DNA from 4 places in the Chryseobacterium sp. PCH239 genome. Region 3 is predicted to be linked to each of the others. Evidence: riboswitches for the same ligand, from Rfam matches in the RefSeq annotation. Region 3 holds a riboswitch; each other region holds the start of a gene.

What was found. A riboswitch is a leader RNA that binds a small molecule or an ion and turns the genes downstream of it on or off. The one in region 3 is predicted to bind cobalamin.
Region 1: linked by a shared signal. The riboswitch ahead of KBP46_RS20625 (TonB-dependent siderophore receptor) and the one ahead of KBP46_RS07950 (T9SS type A sorting domain-containing protein) in region 3 are both predicted to bind cobalamin.
Region 2: linked by a shared signal. The riboswitch ahead of KBP46_RS21305 (acyl-CoA thioesterase) and the one ahead of KBP46_RS07950 (T9SS type A sorting domain-containing protein) in region 3 are both predicted to bind cobalamin.
Region 4: linked by a shared signal. The riboswitch ahead of KBP46_RS12970 (TonB-dependent siderophore receptor) and the one ahead of KBP46_RS07950 (T9SS type A sorting domain-containing protein) in region 3 are both predicted to bind cobalamin.

Annotation. Positions count from the first base shown of each region.
Region 1 covers NZ_CP073027.1:4,471,858-4,478,112, reverse strand. The annotation lists gene KBP46_RS20630 (DUF5074 domain-containing protein) at 1-1,022, opposite strand, end outside; gene KBP46_RS20625 (TonB-dependent siderophore receptor) at 1,042-2,868, opposite strand; cobalamin riboswitch at 2,900-3,078, opposite strand; gene KBP46_RS20620 (T9SS type A sorting domain-containing protein) at 3,216-4,529, opposite strand; gene KBP46_RS20615 (AraC family transcriptional regulator) at 4,684-6,255, shown strand, end outside.
Region 2 covers NZ_CP073027.1:4,629,211-4,635,465, forward strand. The annotation lists gene KBP46_RS21290 (hypothetical protein) at 1-679, shown strand, start outside; gene KBP46_RS21295 (HD family hydrolase) at 681-1,271, shown strand; gene KBP46_RS21300 (DUF4932 domain-containing protein) at 1,335-2,708, opposite strand; gene KBP46_RS21305 (acyl-CoA thioesterase) at 2,883-3,266, opposite strand; cobalamin riboswitch at 3,381-3,561, opposite strand; gene KBP46_RS21310 (hypothetical protein) at 3,596-4,396, opposite strand; gene KBP46_RS21315 (ATP-binding cassette domain-containing protein) at 4,427-5,089, opposite strand; gene KBP46_RS21320 (GEVED domain-containing protein) at 5,502-6,255, shown strand, end outside.
Region 3 covers NZ_CP073027.1:1,756,673-1,762,927, reverse strand. The annotation lists gene tsaE (tRNA (adenosine(37)-N6)-threonylcarbamoyltransferase complex ATPase subunit type 1 TsaE) at 1-183, opposite strand, end outside; gene dnaG (DNA primase) at 287-2,272, shown strand; gene clpP (ATP-dependent Clp endopeptidase proteolytic subunit ClpP) at 2,385-3,071, shown strand; gene KBP46_RS07950 (T9SS type A sorting domain-containing protein) at 3,255-4,358, opposite strand; cobalamin riboswitch at 4,421-4,612, opposite strand; gene KBP46_RS07945 (esterase-like activity of phytase family protein) at 4,836-6,104, shown strand; gene tpiA (triose-phosphate isomerase) at 6,180-6,255, opposite strand, start outside.
Region 4 covers NZ_CP073027.1:2,781,255-2,787,509, forward strand. The annotation lists gene KBP46_RS12970 (TonB-dependent siderophore receptor) at 1-1,858, opposite strand, end outside; cobalamin riboswitch at 1,968-2,153, opposite strand; gene KBP46_RS12975 (transporter) at 2,245-3,192, opposite strand; gene KBP46_RS12980 (cytochrome-c peroxidase) at 3,205-4,254, opposite strand; gene KBP46_RS12985 (MbnP family protein) at 4,247-5,077, opposite strand; gene KBP46_RS12990 (hypothetical protein) at 5,278-5,646, opposite strand; gene KBP46_RS12995 (superoxide dismutase) at 5,651-6,255, opposite strand, start outside.

The sequences.
Region 1 (6,255 bases), 2.4 Mb from region 3:
CCTCCTGTTTTAAAAGAACTGATCTGAGCACCTGTAACTGCTGAATATACTACCATTTCACTATCCTGTGTGAACTGCTTAACGTCTGATGCAAAAATCCTTCCATCAATAACATTAAATCCATACAGTGTAAAGTAAGGACCGCCATCTGCAGCTGTTAATAATGGAGTTGCAGGAATTACAGGTATAGCCAAACTCGTTGTATATACTTTATTGGCAGAGCTGAAGTAGATTTTATCGTTATCAATCTGAAGGTTCGTAGCATTAGGAATTCCTGTCAACGTAATTACCGGTGTAAGCGCTCCGGTACTTGAAATTTTATAGATATAAGAATCTGTAGCTGTTGAAGAAATTGTATAAACATTAGATTTGTATGATACTGTATTTCCAATCTGACCATTTGGAACGGTAATTTCAGTTTTAGCATCGTTAGAAGTATTGATATAAGTAATCTTATTTCCGTACCCTGATGAAGCATTCTGTACAAAAACATTTCCTCCTGCCTCTACTGTTTTATCAGAAACTTCAGTCATATTGATTTTACTTACAAATGAATAGTCAGAAGCTTTATATTTCGTTATACTTTGAGTATGTGCAGTAAAGTTGGTATTAGCAACATAGATGAAGTTGTTAGCAAAAGTAATTCCTCTTGGGTTATCAAGCTGATCTGTAATTACTCCTAACTTTTTGAATGTATAACGGTCTACTACTACAATTTTATTAGAGTTATTCAATACAAGATAAGCTTTGTTTTCGTTAAGACCAATCGTCTGAAGAACATCACCAAGAATCTCTTTGTTGTTGTTATAACCATATACATCGTCTTGCTTCAGGCTTAAATTTCTTGTCACAAATGTTACCTTAGCTCCCTGACTGTTATAGTTTCCTTCATTAGAGATAAAATATCCGTTCTGATAAGTGATTGGAGAAACTTCAATCTCGTCAGAACTACTTGAACATGAAGAAATGTTAAACAATAACACTACTGCAAATAATACAGTTAAAAGTTTAGTTATTTTCATATTTAATCAATTTTAATTTTTAAAAATTTATTGCTGCATACACACTATAATTTCTTTTGGGTAAAGGATAGAAAGAAACCGTTTTGTAGTATGTATTGGTTAGATTATTCACTTTGAACCCTAAGGTATATTTTTTGGCTAAAGTTGCAGAGATTCCCATATTTAAAAGAAAATAAGGATCTATGGCATCTGACCTTTTTTCGTCACTTGTAGTATACGTAACGCCATTCAGCTGCCCCTGTGCGAAAAGTTTAAAGAAACCATATTCATAATCTATATTGGCATTTCCTCTGTGCATAGGAACGTAAGGTCTCTGCATTTTCGTTTCTTTATCAATAGACTTTGCATAATAGTATCCAGCATTGGCCCGGATTTTATGATTACCCCATTGTTTGCTAAAGGACAGTTGGGATTCTAATCCATAGGATTCAACTTTATTGACATTGAATGCCTGCCAGTATCCTTTAGCCGTTGGAAGCCATGCAATAAGATCTGTGATGTTCATATAGTATGGAGACAAAGTAAGTCTGAAATCTCCTGCTTTGAACACATTCGTCATATCGAGCTGGGTAGAGGTTTCCGGTCTCAGGTCTTTATTTCCTCCCGGTTCATAATAAATATCATTAAAGGATGGAAATCTGAAGTTTTTTGATACATTAAGGCTTACATCATACCATTTTGCTGCACTCCATTTTCCGGAGAACGAATACATCAACGGTGACTTCACATCTTCCACAAAATCTTTCTTGAATCCACCCTCAAAACGCAGATCTTTTGTTGCAAAATATCTTAACAATCCTGAAACAGAACCAATATTTCTGCTGACGCTGGATATTCCGTTTTGGTATCCTTCTCCTTTATTAACCTGAAACTCTCCTATGATATTAAAATTCCACTTTGAATTCAGGAAATAATTAAAGTCATTTTTAAAGATATAATTTTTCCCGGTTCCACTACTTGATTTAGGCTGATTTAACGAACCAAAAAATTGAAAATTCTCTTCCGTATAAGCTGCTTTAAGGGAATTACTGAACTTTGTTTTGTTCCAGTCCCAGGAAAGAAGGCTTCTTACACTTTGAGTTTTATATTTCGTTTTTGTTCCCGTTTCTTCATATACAGGAAAGCGTTGTGAAGAATCAAAAAACTGGCTCTGCCACGAAATTTTATGATCGTTTGTGATTTTATAGGATGCTCCTACATTGAACGTTGTATTGTAATAACTTCCGTTTCTGTTGATATAGTTCAGGTCACTTACCTTATAATCATTTTCACTTACAGAATAATTTCCAGAAGCCTTAAAACTGAACTTATCATTGCTGTAAGAACCTTTTATAAAGTTATTATAGGTATTAAAAGAAGCCACTTCAGAAAATAAAGAACCATGGAAGCCTTTATTAAAATCCAGGGTATTATTCAGGTGAATACTTCCCCCGATGGCACCACTCCCATATACTACACTTCCACCACCAGCTTTTATACCAATCTGATCATAGCCGAACAAAGCAATATTATTAATATCTCCCTGTCCCAGAAAATTAGAATTGATATTAATTCCATTCCACACAAAAGCAGTCTGCTGAGCGGTAGTTCCCCTGAAAGAAGGTGAAGAAACGGCACCACGGCCATTTTCTTTGATAAAAACCTGTGACTGAAATCTCAGAAGTTCAGAAAGATTACTGGAGTTTTTCTCAGCATCTTCTGCCGAAATTATTTTTACGGGATGAAAAAGTTTCACCCTATTCATCTGATTGTCGAAGACATAAACAGTATCGATGGCTTTCTCTTGTGCAAAAAGAAAACAGCCATAAGATGAAAAAAGCAGTACTAAAGATCTTTTTATATCCATACTTTTTTACTTTTCCTCCGAAAGCAATATGTTTTTTAATTATAATTCCGGCAGGTCTCCTGACTTTCGCATTCTGCACCTTCCCGTTATTAAACAGTGGTTTTTTGCAGAAACTTGAGTTGCGATTTACAGTTGCGGGGACAGTCCGGGAGTTACACCCGATTCCCTTTTCATTCCAAAATACTGGAAACCAAAATTTTTGCAAAGATAGTTTTTTATATGTATTCACCAAAAACCAGACTTTTCTATACAAAACATGCTATCCTTTTGCTATATACACAAAAAAGAACGGCCGCTTTCAATATTGAAAACAGCCATTCATCCCACTACTTTACTATTTATATATGTTATTTTTTAATGAATTTATAAGTCTCTTGTTTTCCTCCCTTCATAGAGTATTGCAAAATATAATCTCCTTTTGACAGGGATGAAACATCAATCTGCCCTTCTACCGAATCAAATGATTTTACCTTTTGTCCCACCATATTATAAATTTCGGCTTTCTCTATTTTTCCTGTTCCTTTAAAATATAGAATATCAGTCACAGGATTAGGATAGACACCCATATTATTTTTCTCTTTCACTGCATCATTCACCGATAAAAATTGAGAAGTATCCAGATAAAAAGCGATCATCTGCCCTGAAGCATTCGTCCCTGATCCGGCAATTTTCTTTCCGTCCTGTGAAATGGCCAAGGGAAGCCCCATGGTTACTCCATTCGTTGCAATTCCCAAAGAGGCTGCATAATCATTCAGATTGATCCTTCCGGTAGCAGAAGTCCAGATAAAACCTTCCCCTGACATAGGAGGTGCTCCAAATGCTCTATAATACCCAATTACTTTTTTTCCATCCGCAGAAATTCCTGTTGCTCCTCCTTTGAAGCTGAAAGAAGCATTAGGATGCGTTATGTAAGTAAGTCCGCTTGCAGCATTCCAGACATAGGGATTAGGATTTGCTGAGCCTATGATTGTATTTCCATCTGCAGAAATTCCTCCTGCTTCCCCTACATTATTTCCATTATTATCAGTAATAAAAGTTTCTACTCCATCCTGCCATTTAGCCCCACTTCTTGTTCCGTTTGGCTCATCCTGCCAACCTACAATTACTGTTCCTGCCGCATTGATTGCGTTTGCTCTGGAGCTGCGTCCTGCAACGATACTTCCCAGATCTACCATTCCGTTTACTTCATCCCATTTCACAGCATGTGCGTTTGCAGCAGTAAGAAAACCTAAACCTACAATCGTGCTTCCATTGGTAGTCATCCCCCAGGTTGAACTTACACTACCGTCCCATCCTGTAGGAACAAGCCCGCCTCTGTTTACCCAGGTCGAAGTAGCTACATCATAGGTTGATATTTCATTAAATCCCGTTGCTGCATTTGTTATAGAGGACGAAATTTTGGTTCCGTCATTCGAAACAACAGTTCTACCCGCTGCCGGATAACCGTTTGATATAGAACCTATCTGTACAAGTCCTCCTGCTGCATTCCATTTATATATTCCTCCTGCGCTTGTATGCATGCTTACCACTCCATTGTCAGAGACTGCCCCTACATTATAATTTCCCAAACCTATTACCGTAAGCTGAGCTTCTGCAAAACCAAATTTCAGAAAAAGACAAGCTGTCAACATTTTCATTGATACTTTGTAAAAATTTTTCATATTTTATTATATTTAGCGTTTCGAATTGGTGAAAACAATATTAATACAATATTCACCTTGCCAAAAGAAATTGGCTTTCATAATTCGTGAATTTTAAAAGAACTTATTATTTACAAGACTGATAACTAAATAGATACAAAACAATATTTTGAATATGGATTTTACCAGAATTATTCAAAAAAACACAAAAAGCAAATTAACGAGACAAAAATTATTTCAAACTTTACTGTTTATTTTTATTTTCTGCTCCCTTACCACCAAAGGGCAGTCCGGTCCGGACTTCAATATGTTAGCAGATAAAGCATTTCTGAAATTATATCAGAATCCTGACGAATGCATAAGTTATACCCAGGGAATTCTTGTGAGTGATCAAAACGCGGAACACAAAATTGTACTTCAAAATATTATTTCACAAGCTTTTGCCATGAAGGGGGAATATGTACAATCTGTCAATATTTTCGCTCAAAAAGAAGAGCCTGATCAGAAAAACGATCTTTCTTATTGTATGCAGGTCTTCAGTGATTATAACCTTGCCGATCAGTATCAGAATCTGGGTTTGTACAATCAATCGAAAAGAATTATTTCTCATCTCTTGTCTGATCAGAAGCTTCTTAAAAGCAATAGTCCGGCATTAAGAATTACCACTTCAAAATTATATCAGCTTCAGGCATTGAACTCGGGAATCAACAGAAACTATCCTGAAGCCTTAAAAATTCTAGATCAGAGTAATCAATACCTTGGCGATTATAATGAAGAGAATAGAATTTTAACAATTGAAAACAGAATTTTCAGATCTTCCTATCTGCTGAAACTAAATAAACTACCTGAATATAAAACCCTTATAGACAGTATTATTACAGATCTTGAACATCAGAAAAACCAACCTTTTCTTTTAGCTCTGGCCTATGAAAACCTCTCCCAATATTATTTTCTGAGACAAGATTATGCAACAGCTATTGAAAAACTGGAAGCAGGTCTTCAATTGATTGAAAATCTTCCTTTTAATAATTTAAAAATTAAAATCTACGAATCACTTTCCCGTAATTACTACGCACTACATAATGATGCAAAATACCATCAGTACAATAAACTTTACAATGATGTAAAAACAAAAACAGATTCCAGCTCAAAAGAAGGAATACGATACCTTGTGAAGCTTGTGGAAACCAATCAAAATAAAAATATTGAATTTCAGAAACATCTGCTTCTAAGATCTTTCTGGTTTCTAATCCTGATTTTATCTTTGATCATTCTGGTTTTGCTTACTTATTTTTTACTCATAAAAAGTAAAAATAAAGACTTAAAAAAACAGTTTGATTTCTTTGAAAAACAGATCAGTCAAAAATCTCAACCCATCATTTTACACAAAACAACTCCAGCGACAAAAGATCCTGGCACAACAAAAATATCCAGGGAAAAAGAAGATGAAATTCTCCAAAAGCTGGAAGAATTTGAAAAATCCGACCGGTTTCTGAATAAAAACATGTCTCTGTCTCTGCTTTCCTCTCAAATGGAAATCAATACAAAATACCTTTCAGAAATTATTAATAATAAGGAAAAAAACTTCAACGGATATATTAACAAGCTTAGAATCAATCATATTGTACAGTTATTAAGAACTGATTCTACTTTTCTTAATTATAAAGTAAGTTATCTGGCAGAATATTCAGGATTCTCATCACACAGTGCATTCACTACTGTTTTCAAATCTGTTACCGGAATGTCT
Region 2 (6,255 bases), 2.2 Mb from region 3:
GCACTTATCGGCATTTCTTTTATTAGGTCCCTTATGTTTCGGGCAATATCAGTTTGAGGTTAAAAATGTATCAAAAAGTTATGATGCTGTCATCCATGTAGAAAATTGTTATGATGACAGATGCGGAGGAAAGGGAACGGTGGAATTGTTTGATCATAAAAACAGCAAAGTACAGACTTTTGTTTCAGAGGATCTGGTTTTGTATACAGAACAAGGTCAAAAACCGATCCAGGGGAAATTGATCCCCCTTTTAAAAGATCAGCGTGCCGTAATTATAGATGACTTTAATTTCGATGGAACGGAAGATGTTGCCATAAGGAACGGAAATATGGGAAATTATAGCGGGGCATCTTATGATGTATATGTCTTCAACAAGACAAGATTAGGGTTTGTAAAAAGTGATGAACTTACAGAGCTGGGTTCAAACGGTCTGGATATTTTTGATGTTGATGCCAAGCGTAAACGTCTAATTTCTTATGGAAAGTCCGGCTGCTGTGATATTTTTACATCAGAATATGTTGTAATTCCGAATAAAGGACTTGATAAAGTCTTTGAAAAAGAAGAGGATATGAGCATTGAAGGTAGTGTAAAAGTGACCACTAAAGAAAAGATAAATAATAAATGGATTACCAAAACAAAGGTATATCCGTCTGATCAATATAACAGAAATAAGAAGTAAGATGAAAATTCAGAAAGAGATCGATTTTATTCTGGCAGTAGATGCACTTAAAAATGTACAGCGAAGAAATTATAATGCAGACGATTCCCGGAGAGAGAATACAGCGGAACACTCATGGCAGATTATTATTCTGGCTCAGATCCTTTATCCGTATGCTAAAAACCGTGCAGATATTGATTTGTTAAGAGTGATAAGAATGCTTTCCATTCATGATCTTGTGGAGATTGAAGCCGGAGACACTTTTATTTTTGATGAAAAGGCAATGGTAGGAAAGTTCGAAAGAGAGAAAGCTTCTGCTCAGAAAATCTTTGGAATTCTGGATGAACCTTTACGTACAGAATTCTTTAATTTATGGCTTGAGTTTGAAGATGAGAAAACTCCGGATGCTATCTTTGCATGTGGAATTGACAGAATCATGCCGTTTATCTTAAATTCTCATACTTCCGGAAAAAGCTGGACTGAAGCTGGAGTGACAGAAAGACAAATTCGAAATATGCTTGAAAATGCAATCAGCAGAGCATCTGATGAAATGGGAGAGGCTTTTGAGCTTTTGCTGAACAGAAGTCTGGAAACAGAAAAAGTACTGAAATAATTGAAAAAAGAAGACCCTGCCCGCTTATTGGGCAGGGTCTTCTTATAGATCATCTGAAATGTTTTAAGAGGCTAGTAATAAGTAATTGTCGGGATTTAATAAAATTCCCTTCTTTGAATAAAATCCAGCCATACTGTTATGTACATAAAATCCCAGTACAAAATTTTTATAAGAAGTATCCAGGCTGAATTTCACTTCTTTCCCGTCTTTAGACCAGACCGGATTTTTAACGATAATGATGGTATTGCGGGTTTCTTTTCCATCAATGTATTCATATAATTTGAGCTGAAGAGTCTTTGTTTTTTTCATAGGCTGTGTGAATTGTACCACGATATTATTGAGATCAGTTTTCTCAAAGTCTTTATTATTGGAATTGACAACGGAAGGCTGGGAAATTTTGTTTCCTGTTTTCTTCGTCCACTTTAATAATGGAATATATAATTTTTCCAGATTCTTTTCCTTTTTATAAAGCTCTATAAGCTTCTCCGAGAATAAATTCTGAGCAATAAAACCGCGTCGGATATTCACTTTATGATAAATCGCTGAAAGACTGTCTGTTTTTTCTTCTGGAAATTTTTCGTTGATGAACAAATCGTAAACTGCCCATGTCATATATTCATTGAATGAATTTATTCCCGGGTATCCTGATTTTTTATCCCAATTCGTAAGGTTGAAGCTTTCCGTTATCTCCTTTGAGTACTGATCTGAAATAGGATTTACATACCCATGATCGATTTCTGAAAATACGGTGTGATTATCAAGAATCCTTCTTGCGAGGTTACCTTTTAAATTTCCAAGGATAAGATCTTCTCCGATATTTGGAAAGTCTACAGTTAAGGAGCTATTGATATCCCTGTGGCAATTCTGTCCGCCTACCAAAGGAGATATGGCAATAATGTATTTCTTATCTGTTTCATTGGCTGGTCTTTTTGCTATTTTATCCAAAAAAGTATAAGTATCATTGATGTAATAATACTCTTTGTAATTGGCAATTAAAGTATTGTAAAACGACTGATGATTTTTATAAAAGGTTCTGTAATTTGATTTCTTTACAAAGTCATTGATGAGCTCCAGATTTTCATCTACTTCTTTAGGACCAAAGGAATTGAAAGGAAAATCTCTTTTAAGTAAGCCTTTTTCATCAAAAGAAAATGCATAGAAATCAGTTCGGAAGCCTAAGAATTTTTTCCAATCTTTTCTTGAATAATTTACTTTTTTTAGTAAAGGATGATCTTTTACAGGCTCAAAATACGTGATGATTTCATCATAATACGGTGGGATTTTCTGTACGTCATAAGGATCTGTTCTGCCATATTCAGTGAGGGCCAGAATAATATTTCCTAATTCGTAACTTTCTGAAAGTTCAATTTTAACGTCTTTTTGTGCTCTTAATGTAATGGATAGGATAAGGGTAATGATTACAATAATCTTTTTCATGAAATATCGGTTCTTCTATAGTTTTTAGTGACAGCAATGTAAAAATAATTTTTTTGCCATGCTAAAAGTAAATAAAAAAACAAATGAAGTCCAATCATTCTTTGGTTGAGATATACTATGTTGTGTTGAATGGAAAAGTTTCGGGCGGCCTCTGGCCGCCCGAAACTTTATTGTTTATAGTATTTGGATTGGTTTCTTGAATTCGTCAATCGCTACAAAAGTAAAATCACCAATAATTGCTTTTTCTCTTTCATAGGAATACATCTGCTCGGTGTAAATTTCAACGTTTACTTTCATACTGGTTTTTCCCACGTATGAAACTTTCCCGATCAGCTCAACGATGGTTCCGGCAGGAATAGGTTTTTTAAAATCGATCTTGTCACTGCTTACCGTTACCACTCTTTTTCTGGCAAAACGGGTTGCTGTGATAAAAGCTACCTCATCCATCAGCTGCATCGCCGTACCTCCAAAAAGGGTATCATAGTGATTGGTTGTGTTAGGGAAAACCGCTTTAAAGATTCTGGTTTCGGATGCTTCAATTCTTTCTTCTGTAGTCATATATCATTATTAATTAAAGCGATAGGAAATGATTGGAAACAACAGAATAATAACAGGAACTTATAGAATTCCTGAAACAATCCATCAGATCAATACAACTTCAAATCGCGAAAGTTACATGTTTAAGAAAAAGGCAGGTCTCCTGACTTGTAACATCATTTATCTCCTTCCCATGCCTCGCACAGTGGATCTTTGATAAAGACTTCAGTTACTTACAGTTGCGCGACAGTCCGTGATTTTCACACGGTTCCCTTTTAATCTGCAGTGATGCAGAACCAATTTCTGTGATGAATAAGCGTAAAAACTTTTCGAATGCAAAAATAATGAATTTATTCCGGATTATGGTAAATAATCTGGCTGATTACTCTTCCTTTCTTAATCGTCCAGAGAGTAGTGTATCTGTTTTCTCCTGAACCGTTTATCATATAAAGAAAAATATTATCGTTGTCAAGTGAGGTTACTCCAACGTTTTCAAAATCCATGGTAGGCTGGAACATATTTTTGATGGCTTCTCTTACAAAAACAGATCCTCTTCCGGGTTGCTGTACTCTGATGGATTTGATTTCGGTCATACCTTCCGGAAGGTCATTTCCAATTCCCCATGGTTTTACTTTATCAATCGTAAGAATTTTTCCTTCGGCATCTTTTTCCTTTTTACGGTATCCTGCATTGGAAGGATAAATATCAATCACCACTTTGCTTCTTTGGGCAGTAGGAATCTTAGGATCAGAATTGTCAGTAAAAATAAGAGATCTTCCGTTTTTAGATTTAGATGGAGTGTAGGCAGGAAGCTGGTCTACATAAGCAATACGCCCTTTATTTACCATTCCTTCTTTATCCAGAGTTTCATACCGTACAAAAGGTTTGTCGTCATCCTGTTTCTCCGGATATTTGATCCAGATCCATTCTGTTTCTCCGGGAGCAGGTTTTACATAAACAAATACATCTCCTTTACGCATACGGATCTTGTCTACAATTTTTCGGTAATCGTCTTTATGTACACGTACGTTGGCATATCCTTCTTCAGCTTTTACAACTCCAAAAGGAACTTTAGTCTGCCCTTTTACAAAAGCAATAGATAAAATACTGAAAGCGGATAAATAGAATGCTTTGTTTATGAAAGTCATCATGAAAATTTTTTGATCCCTCAAATATATAAATTAAATGCTTTTCGGAAGATAATTATACCGCTGCAGTTCTTTTAAATCTTGTATTTGTTTTAGATAACCTTCACGCAGAAGAAATATTTGGTGTGAAATATCAAGAACTTCCTGATAATTATGATCAGAAATAATGAATCCCTTATACGCAGACTGTTCAATGATGGCAGCTTTCAATGCTACAGAAATTTTCGGAGAAAGACTATGGAAGGGTTCGTCCAGTAAAACAAAATCAGCTTCAGAATAAATTATCATTAAAGCTTCAATGACTCTCTGCTCACCTCTGGAAAGATCTTTAGGTTTTTCCGACAAAAAAGGACGGATCAGATCTGAAGTCAATAACAGATCTGTATTTTTTTTATTGCAAAAAAGAGGAATTAAGGTTTTAATGGTATTGTACTTCGGTAAGAAAATATCCTGTGGCAGATAAGCAATTCTGTTTTTTCTATCGGAAAGGCTTTTCAGAATTTTGTCATTGTATCTTATGAACTGGGTATCACTACTGACAGTTCCAAAAATAATTTTTAATAATGTTGATTTGCCAACACCATTTCTGCCCAGAATTCCAATAATCTGCCCGGTTTCACATCCTAAATAAATATCCCGAAGGATATTATTATCTTTAAAAGACTTGGTTATGCTGTCAATATGAAGCTTGCTCATAAAATTCCTGTTATTATTTTGACAATCACACAGACAGCTACCGTGAATCCCCAAAGGAAACCTCTGGAAAACCCTAAATTGGCATAAAAGTAATATTCATTTTTAAACCGGAGTTCATATATAAAATAATGAAGAACAGGAGATATTAAAAGAAAACTCAATCCAAAGTTCTCAATATTGAAAGAGGATAAACAAGAAGCTAATAAAGAAAATATCAAGGTGGGAATTATTATTTTTTTATAAAAAATCCAGAGAGTAGAAATACTTTTGAACATATATTAAAGCATAGAGTTTCTGTGTGTTTTACACTTTATTGTCAAAAATATTAAAAAATACAATGCTATATGGAGAAAGTATAAGCTATATTTGAAAAAATACCCTATTTTTCAAAGAAATTTTAAAACTGATAAACATGACCAAAAAACTACTTTTTGTATTCTCTTTTATATTGGGAATTTCAAGCCTTCAGGCAACCCACAAAATAGAAGAAGAACCTCAATCTTTATTGTACTGTGATACCAATGCTCCAACAGGAGTTCAGATGTCGAATATAACACTTACTTCTGGAACAGTTACCTGGACTGCAGATCCTAATAGTCCGGATAATATGATAAGATATAGAATACCAGGAACAACTTTCTGGATGACGGGTACACCCGTATCGGGTCAAAACTCTTTCACAATTACAGGTTTGCAACCTTGTACATCGTATGAAGTACAGGTAGTGAAAGTGTGTACAACACAGGGATTATGGTCTGATCCTATATTTTTTACCACTACCATTAATTATTGTGCAAGTGCTTCTACAGATACCACGATGATGCATATTTCCAATGTGACCGTAAATTCTACAGGAGTTACCTCTCCAATGGTAAGCGATTCCGGACCTTCCAATTATATAGATTACAGAAGTGACTTAAGCCGTAGAGTTAAGTTTTTTATTGGAACTACAGGAAATAAGCTTTCAGTAACCAATACCTGGACGGGAACTCCAGGCACAACAACAGTAACGGCGTGGATAGATCTTAATGCCAACGGAATTTTTGAATCCAACGAAAGAGTGATGGTGGCCAATAATGTTACTCAGGCTGCTCCGGCTGTATCTGTATTTACGATTCCAAGTTTGGCAGCAGTGAAACTATGCGGCGTTACCATGAGAGTTATCT
Region 3 (6,255 bases):
AATAGAGTAAGTGGGAGAGTTCACTTCATCCTTGCTGCCCATATTTTTAAGCAGAAATTGAGTGAATGTGGTTTTACCTGCGCCCAGGTTTCCTTTTAATAAAAGAATATTATGTTGTAATTGAGGAATGATGCTGTCAACAACTTCCTGCCAGTCTTCGATTGTATTGATAGTGAACTGCATATAGTAGCAAATTTATTTTGCAAAAATAATGATAAAACTTACTAAATATAATGCACTTGTATTATATAATTGTAAGGTTTTTTTTTATGTGTATTTTTGTACTATGATTTCCAAACAGACCATTGATAAGATATTCTCCACGATCCGCGTTGAAGAGATTGTGGGCGAATATGTGCAGTTGAAAAGAGCAGGGTCTAATTACAAGGGGCTCAGTCCTTTTCATGATGAAAAAACACCCAGTTTTGTAGTTTCTGCCAGTAAGCAGATCTGGAAGGATTTCTCCACAGGAAAAGGAGGAACGGCGATCTCTTTCCTTATGGAAATTGAAAATTTTACGTATCCTGAGGCACTCCGCCACGCTGCAAAAAAATACGGAATTGAAATTGAGGAAGACCAGCGTGAAATTTCTGAAGAAGCAAAAAATGCCCAGACAGAAAAAGATCTGCTGTATAAAATCCATGAGGTTGCCAATACTTATTTTCAGGAGATCCTTTGGGATGATCAGGAAGGCAGAAGTATAGGACTTTCTTATTTCAAAGAAAGGGAGTTGAGGGATGATATCATTAAGAAATTCCAGCTGGGATATTCTCCCGAGAAGAAGAATGCTTTTACAGCTTATGCCTTGGAAAAAGGATATAATAAAGAAATTCTTGAAAAATCAGGACTTTCTATTTTTCCTGAAAATACTCCTGCAGGCGTAGACCGTTTTAGGGAAAGGGTTATTTTCCCTATTCACAGTTTTTCTGGCAGGGTTTTAGGCTTCGGAGCAAGGATTCTGAAGAATAATGTCAAAACTGCAAAATACCTCAATTCCCCGGAAACCGAGATCTATCATAAATCCAATGTTCTTTACGGATTAAACCAGAGTAAGCAGGCTATTTCCAGGAAGAATGCCTGTCTTTTGGTGGAAGGATATATGGACGTGATTTCCCTTCATATGTCCGGAATTGAAAATGTAGTGGCAAGTTCAGGAACTTCTTTGACGACAGAGCAGATCAAACTGATTAAGAGGCTTACAGAAAACGTAACGATTCTCTTTGATGGTGATAATGCCGGTATCAAAGCTAGTTTCCGAAGTATTGACATGTTACTGACTGAGGGAATGAACATCCGTGTTCTGCTTTTCCCTGATGGAGATGACCCGGATTCCTTTGCCAGAAAACACCCGCAGGAATACGTTGAAAAGTATATCGAAAATGAAGCGATGGATTTCATCGATTTCAAGGCGGAAATTCTCCTGAGAGATATCGGAAATGATCCGATTAAAAAGGCTGAAGCAATCAGAGATATTGTGAAATCTGTCTCTTTCGTACAAAATGCCCTGAAAAGAGAGGTTTATCTGAAAGAGGTTTCCAATAAATTCGGGCTTTCTGAGCAGAGTCTTTTCAATGAACTGGATGTTCAGAAGCAGATCACACAGAATCAGACCCATCATGTTCAACAGCAGCAGAAAGAGAAAACAGCCGCTCCAAAGATGGAGGTTGTGCCTTTGGATCAGGAAAAAGAAGATCCTTTTCTGTATGATGTATTGTTCATGGAGAACAAACTTGTTGAACACATGCTGGCATTTGGAGATATTATTCTGAAACGTAGAAATGAACAAGGAGAAGAATATCAGATTACAGTAATTGAGGAAATTCTTCATCATTTTGAAGAAGAGCAGTATGAATTTTTAGTTAAAGGGAATGAAATCATTATTACTCAGGTGAGGGAAGGAATTCAAAAAGATGAGTTGAGAAGTGGAAACTTTTTTGTATCTTTTATGGACGAAGAAATTACCACAAAGGTTGTAGACGCTCTGATCCCGTTGGATGAGCTTGAAAACTGGGCTTCCAGAAATATTTATCCTCCCAATTACGGTGATAAAGTGGCAGATCAGATCAAGGGAGATGTTTTGCTGCACAAATTCAGATATATTGATTATTTAATTACAGAAACAGATAAAGAGCTGGATGTGTACAGGGATACTGATGAAGGAAAGTACTATGAGCTTATCAAGAAAATTACGTTATTGAAACAGGCTTCCATGCGATTGAGTAATATCATTGAATATTCACCTATCAAAGGAATCTATGGTAGAAAACGGTAATTTTTAAGTCAGTTATTTTAATATTCTGTGACAAAAAGTCCTATAAAATTTTAGGAATAAATATTGTAATTTAAACTTCGAGAATATTTAAAAAATAATACATAATAGAAATATGGACATTAAAAAAGAATTCAGAGATTTCTCTGTAAAACATTTAGGAAACAACGGTTTGGTTACCGATCAGTATATGGGAATGTATGGGCCTACGAATCTTACTCCGTACATCATGGAAGAGAGAAGATTAAACGTTGCTCAGATGGACGTTTTCTCCCGTCTGATGATGGACAGAATTATTTTCCTTGGAACAGGTATTGATGATCAGGTAGCAAACATCGTTACGGCTCAGCTTTTATTCCTGGAAAGTGCTGACCCTTCAAAAGATATTCAGATCTACATCAACTCTCCTGGTGGTAGTGTATATGCAGGTCTAGGTATTTATGACACCATGCAGATCATCAAGCCGGATGTAGCGACAATCTGTACAGGTATGGCTGCTTCAATGGGAGCTGTATTACTGGTTGCCGGAGAAAAAGGAAAACGTTCTGCGCTTAAGCATTCAAGAGTAATGATCCACCAGCCTTCAGGAGGTGCTCAGGGAGTTGCTTCTGATATGGAAATCAACTTGAGAGAGATGTTGAAACTGAAGCAGGAGCTTTATGAAATCATCGGTCATCACTCAGGACAAACGTATGAGTGGGTAGAAAAATCTTCTGACAGAGATTACTGGATGACTTCTGAAGAAGCTAAAGGTTACGGAATGGTAGATGAGGTTTTACAAAGATCCACAGAGAAAAAATAATTGATGATAACATCATCAGAAAACCGCACCAATCTGGTGCGGTTTTTTTGTTGGATTATATTTTAATCACTCATTTTATATTCGCTGGAGGGGTGGCAATAATTCAAAGAATTTTTGACGGGGCGGTTGTAACAGTATATTTTATCCATATCCTCACAAAAAAAGCGCCTTGAGGCACTTTCTCTATTTCTTAACAATCTTATGTACCGTAGCACTTTCAGCTGTTTTAATCTCCACAAAGTAAACTCCTGAGTTTAAAGAATGAATATCAATCTTAGTAACCTGAGAAGTCATTATTTTTTGTCCTGTCACAGAGTAAATATTCACTTCTTTCAGTTTCTCAGCCGTTTCAATCTGAATGAAATCACTTGCCGGATTTGGATAAATATTGAATTTTTTCTTGGTCACAGAAGAAATTCCTAAAGTCAGCTGTGCCTCGGTGGGGGTAAATGGTCTTCTTTGCCCGAAACTTAATCCAAACCAGTCATTGTTACTCAGTTGAATCTGAGAAAGATTGGCTTTTGTTTGCCAGCTTGATAGATCTTTTCCTTTATATAACTTCCAGCTGTCTGATCCGGAAGTATTCCCAGTAAATGAATTCAATGTTAAATTAGTAATCTGATTATTCGCTGATGCAAAATTGAAATAGGAAGCTTGAGACTGGATCAGTTGTAACGCCTGTTCAGCAATTATGCTTCCGTTATATTTAATTCCAAAAACAAAAGAATTGGCATTTCCGTTGGCATTATCAGTTCCGAAATCAATAACGACAAGACTTTTATTAGTTCCGCTTCCTACCCAGTTTGTAACCTGCGAGGGAACAAACCAAGCAGAACTGTAGGCTGGAACTGGTGGGGAAGGCATTGTAGGAGGGGAAAAACTATAAGAAGCTCCATACCATCTTCCGTCCACTAAAAGATCATTGTTCACACCATTATTGAATGCCATAGTTGATGGAGTGTTTCCTGACCAGGTTGACCAATAGTCGTCAAGGCTGGGAGTATGATGATTGTAATTTAAACTGTACAGAAATCCGGATGGTATTTCAATTTCCATTTTAGGTTCTGCAGCGGCAATAGCAGTAATCATGTCTTCCATGGTTAAGCCATTTCCGTCAAAACGGTATCCCCAAGCATAAGAATTTGGGGTGCTGTCATCATTAAAGTCTGCAATGAAATATGCTTTTTTAGAACCGGTTCCTACCCAAAATTTAATGTCGTTTTCTGTGAATTGGGCCGACAATACCTGCATGCAAAGCAGTAAGAAAAAAAGATAGATTTTTCTCATGATATAATTAATTTAAAGTTTTATTCCCGAAACTTATCTTCAGAGCAGAACTAATTCTTTCTCTGAATCTGGTGTTTTAAGGCAGGTCTCCTGGCTCACATCTTACAACTTCCTTCCCGGATTTTCAGATCCAGTGGTTTTTGTGCAGTAAGTTTAAACAGTTTACAGTTGCGGGTACAGCTCAAGATTTGAATATTATTCTCACTTGATTCCCTATTAATGGACATTGTTCAGCCTTAAAACGCTGCAAATATATCATATAAATTGATAAGTCTGTTTTGTGAATTATTTTCCTTTAAAAAATGATTTTCAAATTGATTAATAATTTGGTTGGATTGTTGGTTTTTCATTTTTAAATAGATTCTTTTCTTATTTATCTTCAATGCATTCTGTCTGTTCAATTGTTAAAAAACAATTATCATTGTATTTAAGATCAGTTTACAATCAAGTCCTATTTTCGCAGCCATAAAATAGCATATGAAAAAATTACTATGTTCTGTGGGTATACTGGCTGTATTGGCTTCATGTAAAAGTGATGACGATACCGCAATGGTTAATCAGGATATTAATTATTCCAAACTCCCTCAGGAGTTTCCATTTTCAAAACTGACTACGATAAACGGAGTGGATGTTATCAACGGAGGTTTTGGATCCGGAGCTGCGGCTCATCCTACCAGAAAAGGCGAATTCTATGTCATTACCGATAGAGGACCTAACACCGACTTCCAGAATGGGAAAAAGTTTCTTACTCCTAATTTTACTCCAACCATTATGCATTTTAAAATCAATGCTGACGGAAATGTAGAGGTCATCAAATATATTAAACTTAAAAATCCATCCGGACAGCCTATTACCGGACTTCCAAATCCTGTTGGAATGGGGAGCACAGGGGAAGTAGCATATGATGCTTCCGGAAATGTCTTAGGTACTGATCAGTATGGTCTTGACAGCGAAAGTATTGTTGCTGCCGCTGACGGTACATTCTGGGTTTCTGATGAATATGGACCGCATATTGTACACTACAGTGCTGATGGAATGGAGATGGAAAGAATAAGCCCGATCGGAGTAAATACAGGATCAAGAAAACTACCTGCTGTTTTAGCGAAAAGAAGAGCCAACAGAGGAATGGAAGGACTTTGTATGAGCCCGGACGGAAGAACGCTGGTAGGAACCATGCAGTCGATGATGTATGTTCCCAGTAAGGCATTGGCTACCAATAAAACTTTAACGAGAATTGTCACATTTGATACGGTTACAGGGCAGACTAAACAGTTTCTATATAAGCAGGAAGGAGGAGCTTCTGATTCAGTGTGTGATATTACCGCATTAAGCAATAATGAATTCCTGGTGATTGAAAGAGATGGAAATTTCGGTTCTCAGGGAGGAATAAAAAAAGTATACAGAATCAATCTTAGCAATGCAACAGATGTAAACGGAGCCGATATCACCGATGTGGACGGAATGAAAGTTAACGGAAAAGCTTTAGAGCAATGTTCATGGGATGAAATTACCAATGCCGGAATAAAAGCTGTTACCAAAACATTAGCCGTAGATCTGGTAGCAAAACTGGGTTATGAACATGATAAATTCGAGGGAATTGTTTATTTAGGAAATAATAAACTGGCTGTTTTCAATGATGATGACTTTGGAGTAGTGGATGATGGAAACGGAAATCCAAAAGCTAAAATTTTGCCTAAAACGGGTAAAGTAGACAAAGGAACAATGTATGTAGTCGATATTCAATAATTAGATTTTTTTAACGGAAAAGCGGCGGAATCGAAGATTCCGCCGCTTTTTATTGGATAATATATCAATCCTCTATTAATTAAAAGCTTCAATAATCTTAGAGAAATCCTCTAATTTTAAAGCTGCTCCTCCGATAAGACCACCGTCGATA
Region 4 (6,255 bases), 1.0 Mb from region 3:
AATTGTATTGAATGTTATCCTGATTCACGTCATATCTTTCTCCTACGTACATTGCACTGTAATTGAAACTCCAGTCTTTATAATCTGCCATAAGACTGAAAGATCCACTATGCCATGGGGTATAAGGAATCTGATTGCGATAAAACGTGTCTTCCGGATCACTTATATCTCTCGCGCTTTGATAGGTGTAGGAAAGCAAAGGTCGGAGGGTTACTTTTCCAAGCTGCATTTCAGTCTGTACATTCACATCTGCACCAATGATTTCAACCAGTCCAAGGTTCATCATCAGCCAGCGGAACATGCTTCCGTTCGGAGCTGCCACAATTTTATCCTGTACTTTATTGTAGTAACCGTCTACTTTAGCATAAAATGTTTTAAAGAAACGGTTGTTATAATTCTTCTGATAAGTAAATCCTAAATCATATTGATTGGTGAATTCCGGTTTCAGATAGGTATTTCCGATATTGGTATAATACAAATCATTGAAGGTCGGAAGTCTGAAAATTCTTTTATAGAAAGCCCTTAGAGTAATCTCCGGAATTTTTTCCGGCTGATAGCTCATAAACACCGCAGGTGTCCACTCTCTGGCATCTCCCGGTCTTTTATTTTTTCTTACTTCTTCAAAAGTAAAGGTTCCTAAAAGGCTTCCCAAAATTTTGAATCTGTTCCACTGATAGGTTGTTGCCAATGCTACCAAGGTAGTGTAACGTGTAGGATAAGAAAAATTATCCAGATTGGCATCCAGGTTATTATACTGAAAATCTCCACTCAGGCTGACATCCCAATTGGGAGTGATTGAGTAAATATTGGAAGAGGAAAGATAAAGTTCCCTTTGGATGTAGGTATTATCGGTATAAATAATAGACTGCGAACGAACTGTGTCCATGAAATGGGTGTAATCGTAAGCAAATTTTGCTTTAAGCTGTGTTTCAAATTTCGGGAACAGTTTTTTTCTCAGATTAGCCTGTACAAAATAATTCTCATCGGAAAGCCTCGCTCCTCTTCCTTCAAAGCGCCCGTTAACAATAGGTGCCGGCATTCCGCGGTTTGAAATATAACCGTAGCCACGGATATTCCAACTTCCGTTATTTAAAGTTCCGTTGAGAGAAGTTTCAAAACGTTTTGCTTTGATATCTGAGTCCTGTCTTTTTGCAATGGTATCATAGGCTTGTTGCCCATCAGGATATTTCTTGGCATAACGAAATCTGTAAATTCCGTCACTCTGCATAAATTCGCCACTGAAACTGGCAGAAACCCTGTCTGAAATTTTCTGTTCCAATCGGAATGAAGGATTAAAGAGATCAATAGATGCACTTTTTGCTCTTATCACCAAATTGGTTTTTCTATTTCCTTTAAATACGGGTGTTTTAGGCTGTAAATAGATAGACCCAGAAGAGCCAAAGTCCTTTGCTGGCTGAAAAATTTCACTTTTCTGTCCGTTATACAACGATATTTCTTCCAGATCATCCAAAGAGTACCTTCCCAGATCCACCAGTCCGTTTTGAGCATTTCCTAATTGAATTCCATCATAAAAAACCCCTACATGCTGGCTTCCCATGCTTCGGATGTTGATGGTTTTCAAACCACCCAATCCTCCGTAATCTTTAATCTGAACGCCTGAAAAATACCGCAGTGCATCTGCAACGGAATGACTGTTTAGTCTTTCCAGCTGTTCTCCCTGCAGCGTTTGTGCCGGAAGGATTTCTTTAAAATTCTTTTTGTAAAGATTAATTCCTTTAATCGTCTCTTCCTGAAGACTGTCCTTCTTCTTGGTTTGAGAAGATAAAAGTTGAGATGTAATCACCAATATTGTGAAAACAGCTTTATGAATTGCAGAAGTAATTAGTTTTGCTGCCATTAGCTCATTTAGGGTAATGAAGACGCTAATGGGGTATAAGAATACAACGACAAAGCACAGCTGTCACTGCACAGAATCATTGATGTCCTAAGCTTTATTCCACGAAAGCGTCAAACGATTATTGTCTGGCAGGTCTTCTGACTTACTCCATTTTTGAAATCCTTCCCATTAAAAAACAGTGGATATATTCTTCAAAAACTTTGGTGCGGAGCTTACAGCAGCGGGTCTGTCCCGGATTTTCACCGGATTCCCTTTTAAGAGCTTTTTACGGCTCACCAAATTCCGGCAAAGATAAATAATTATTCCTAATCCCCAACTAAAATCATGATTTATAAACAATTAAAGCTCCCGAAGGAGCTTTAACATCATTTATTGGGGGTTTCGCTTTAAATGCCAATATTCAGGAAAACACTGAATCTCGATTTGGCTTCAATATCTCCTCCCGCCAGATGCGTGTACATGGGAAGCATGATTTCACTTCCCAGGCTCAGCTTTTTGTAAGAGGCTTCAAATCCCAGTTTTCCGTACAAAGCACTACCAGCAGTATTCGGCAGTGCCTCATCAAACTGTTTGTTCTGGGCGTAGACTTCACCCTGAACTCCAGTTTTTACAGAGAATATAGATTTTTCATTTCCTGCAACCTGATAAAAACCTGTTGCTGCATAGTTCCATTGGTTTCCAAAACGGTAATTTTTCCTGTTCTCTGTTTTAATGGTGTAATCTGTATTAACCAGTACGGCTACTTTATTTTTCTGAAACTTATAATTCAAAGCCGCCTGATAATCCCAGCTTCCGGTTCCCAGCTGAAAGCTTGGGTTGACACCGGATGCCCCTTTTTCATCAAACTTCCCGAGTGGAATTTTCAAGCCCAAACCTCCGCTCAGATGATGGAAATTATCTTTAGAGCTCATCAGCTGGTAAATTCCCATCAGGTTTAAATCTCCTATTCCATTGATTCTGATATCTCCCTGCATCGTTTTCTTTTCATGGAAATGGAAGGGCAGACTTGCATAAACACTTAGTTTTTTAGTCAGTGGAATCTTCCCCCACAGCTGCAACGTATTGAAATACTGATCCTGCGTGAGGTCTTTTACAAATAAGTTTTCCTTGGCTTTGTAATGCTGTGCAAAGTATTTGATTCCGATAAACTGTGGATTCAGCAAAGATTCAAAGCCGGAAGATCCATTTCCTGCTGCACAGCCACAGGCATCACAATCATCATCAAAATCGAATCTGTTAAGCGCTTCGGGAGCAACATAAGCACTGTCTCTGATGGTTTTTGCCTGATACTGATTCAACAGGATCAAACTTACTATCAATATAATCTTCTTCATGTTTTTTATAAATTATTCTGCAAATTTTGGATTGGATATAAAACTTTTATCCGATAATGTTTTCAGGAACGCAATGATGGATTGTTTTTCCTGGCTGTTCATAGCAATTCCTATGTGACCATTCTGTTTAAGCTGTGGATCAAGATTAACATTATCTTCCACCTGATCCGAATAGAAATTGAGTACCGCATCTAATGTATAAAACCTTCCGTCATGCATATAAGGTGCGGTATATTCTACATTTCTCAGACTCGGAACACGGAATTTCATCCAATCTACCTGATTCAGGCTCACTCTGTATCTACCTGCATCCTTGAATTCTGTATTGTAATACATTCCGGTATTTCTGAAACTCTCATCCGTAAACAGCTCTCCGCTATGACAGGAAGCACATTTCTGATTGAATAATGTCATTCCCTGGGATTCTATTGAAGTCAACTGTTCTTTTCCCTGTCTGAACCGGTCATATTTTGAATCTGCAGAAATTAAAGAAGCCATAAACTGTGATAATGCTTTTAAAATTCTTTCGCCGGTAATGGTTTCGTCTCCATAAGCTTCTCTGAACAGTTTTTTATACTTCTGATCATCTTTTATTTTCGAAATAGCTTCCGGTATGGAGCTGTCCATTTCATTCACATCAGTAATCGGGCTGATGGGCTGCTCATTCAGATTGTGAATCACTCCGTCCCACATATATCTTTTCAAAAAAGCCATATTCTGGATGGGCGGTGCATTCCTGATTCCGATTCTGTCGTCTACCCCATGGCTTACCGTATGACCGTGATGGGTAAAAGCATTTTCCTGTATATGGCAGAAACCGCATGAAATGGTATTATTTCTTGAAAGTCTGCCTTCATAGAATAATTTTCGTCCCAGCTCCACTCCATTTTTGGTCACCGGATTAATGGATGTATCAAAAGTCATTTCCGGAAAATAAGAAGGAAACTCAAGATTGTAGGCTTCATCTTTTTCCAATGGCTGAATCACCTCATCAGAACATGAAATGCAACTCAATACAAATACAAGCAGAACCAGTATCGTTTTAACAAAAAAATTAATCATTGTGAACGTGGTCTACTTTAAACATTTTTGTAAGATTATTGGTAACATCTACCAGGTGCTGGTTTGAACCCATCAGCATATCATTGGCTGTGCTAAGTGTAAGTGTCCTATCTCCGCTCAAAAATTGGTTCAGGTCTGCAAGAATATGGACAGAAGGACGAATTTTTGCCGTTACCCTTGCTGTTGTCGGAAGATTCAGTGTAATTTCGCAATACAGATCAGGTGTATTGTTGGCTGCAGTATTTCCCATATTTCCTGTGTGATTCATAAATTCTTTTGAAGGAGAATCTGTACCGTATTTCCCTTCCAGTTTTACAAATACATAACCGGCAGCCCATGACCAGGACATTCCCTTCTGCTTGGCTTTTGTCCAGAATTCAGCCTGTCCGTCCTGTCCCAGCAAATACGCTTTTTGACTCACACCTAATCCAAATCTTATTTTTTTGTAATTGTTTTTCGGAACGCCATCCAGATTAAGATAAACAATTCCGGCTACCGCATCTGCCTGATCTACGATAAAAGCACCTTTGTCAGGATTATTTTCGTTGTATTTAAATTCGTTTCCGTTCTCGTCTATCAATGCGATATTACTGATGACGTATTTCAAAGCAGAAAAGTTATGTTTCTGTCCGTTAGCAGAAGTCTGAACCGTCTGATTTAGAACGATATCTCCCACATTGTTAAATCCGTTTTCAAATTTGATCTGAAGTTTTCCAGGCGTAGTATCCTGTGGGTTCTCATCATCCCTGCTGCTTTCGCAGGCTGTAAAAGAGAATACAGTAAAGGCAATAAAGAATAGTGATAAAAATTGAGAAATTTTCATTGTTGATTTTTTAAGTTAAATTAATTTGAATGGCTGTAACAGCATTGTTTTTTTACCACAAAAAGCACAAAAGTTCTTACACTTAAGTTTATTAAGTGATACGTATTATGTTCAGAAGAGCACTTAAACTTTTTAAAAATCTTTGATTTTTAATTGAGTAAGCTTTTGTGACTTTTTTGGTTGAATAGTGATAGTTTAACTTAAAAAACCGGTGGTTTGAAAATATGGGTAAGAAACAGAAAAGAATAAGCTGTTTCGTAAGTGAAATTGAAACTGAAAAACTGACGTCTTTCCGTAGTGTTGACCGTTGTAGTTTCAGGAAGAATATAGGTATCAAGAATTTTCTGTCCTGAGTTTTTTATTTTTTGAAAAGGTGAAGATTCTGAATCATTGGCTTTGGCGAGCTCTTTACTCAGGTAACATTTTCCGTTACAGTGAACCTCCGGCCTGGTTTTATTGATACAGAGAACTTTAACGATATAATCATAATTTACAGCATACTCTACCACGGGCACTAAAGGTCTTAGCACCATATAGAAGGTAAAAAGTATGCTGTACAATATTTTCATCAGATTATTTCTTGCTTATCGCTTCATCATATCTTCTGCTGATTTCTTTCCAGTTGGTAACATTCCAGATCGCGGTAAGATAATCTGCTCTTTTATTCTGATATTTTAAATAATAAGCATGCTCCCATACATCAATGCCGAAGATTGGAGTTCCTTTTTCTTCTACAACATCCATCAAAGGATTGTCCTGATTAGGAGTAGAGGAAACAAACAGTTTTCCATCTTTCCCTACAGAAAGCCAGGCCCATCCTGAACCAAAACGGTCTGCACCTGCCTTAGACATTTTTTCCTTAAAAGCATCCATACTTCCGAAAGTTTCAGTGATAGCTTTTGCTAATTTTGCTGAAGGCTGTGTATTTTTCTGAGGTGTAAGGACCGTCCAGAACAATTCGTGGTTGTAGTGTCCTCCTGCATTATTTCTTACTGCAGCAGGCAATTTTGAAACATTGGAAAGAATCTGAAACAAAGTTTCTTTTTCCTGTGGAGTTCCAGCAATGGCTTTATTCAAGTTAGCAGCATATGCTGCACCGTGTTTTGAATAATGAATTTCCATCGTTTGGGCATCAATATTTCCTTCCAAAGCATTATAAGCATAAGGAAGAGGCGTCT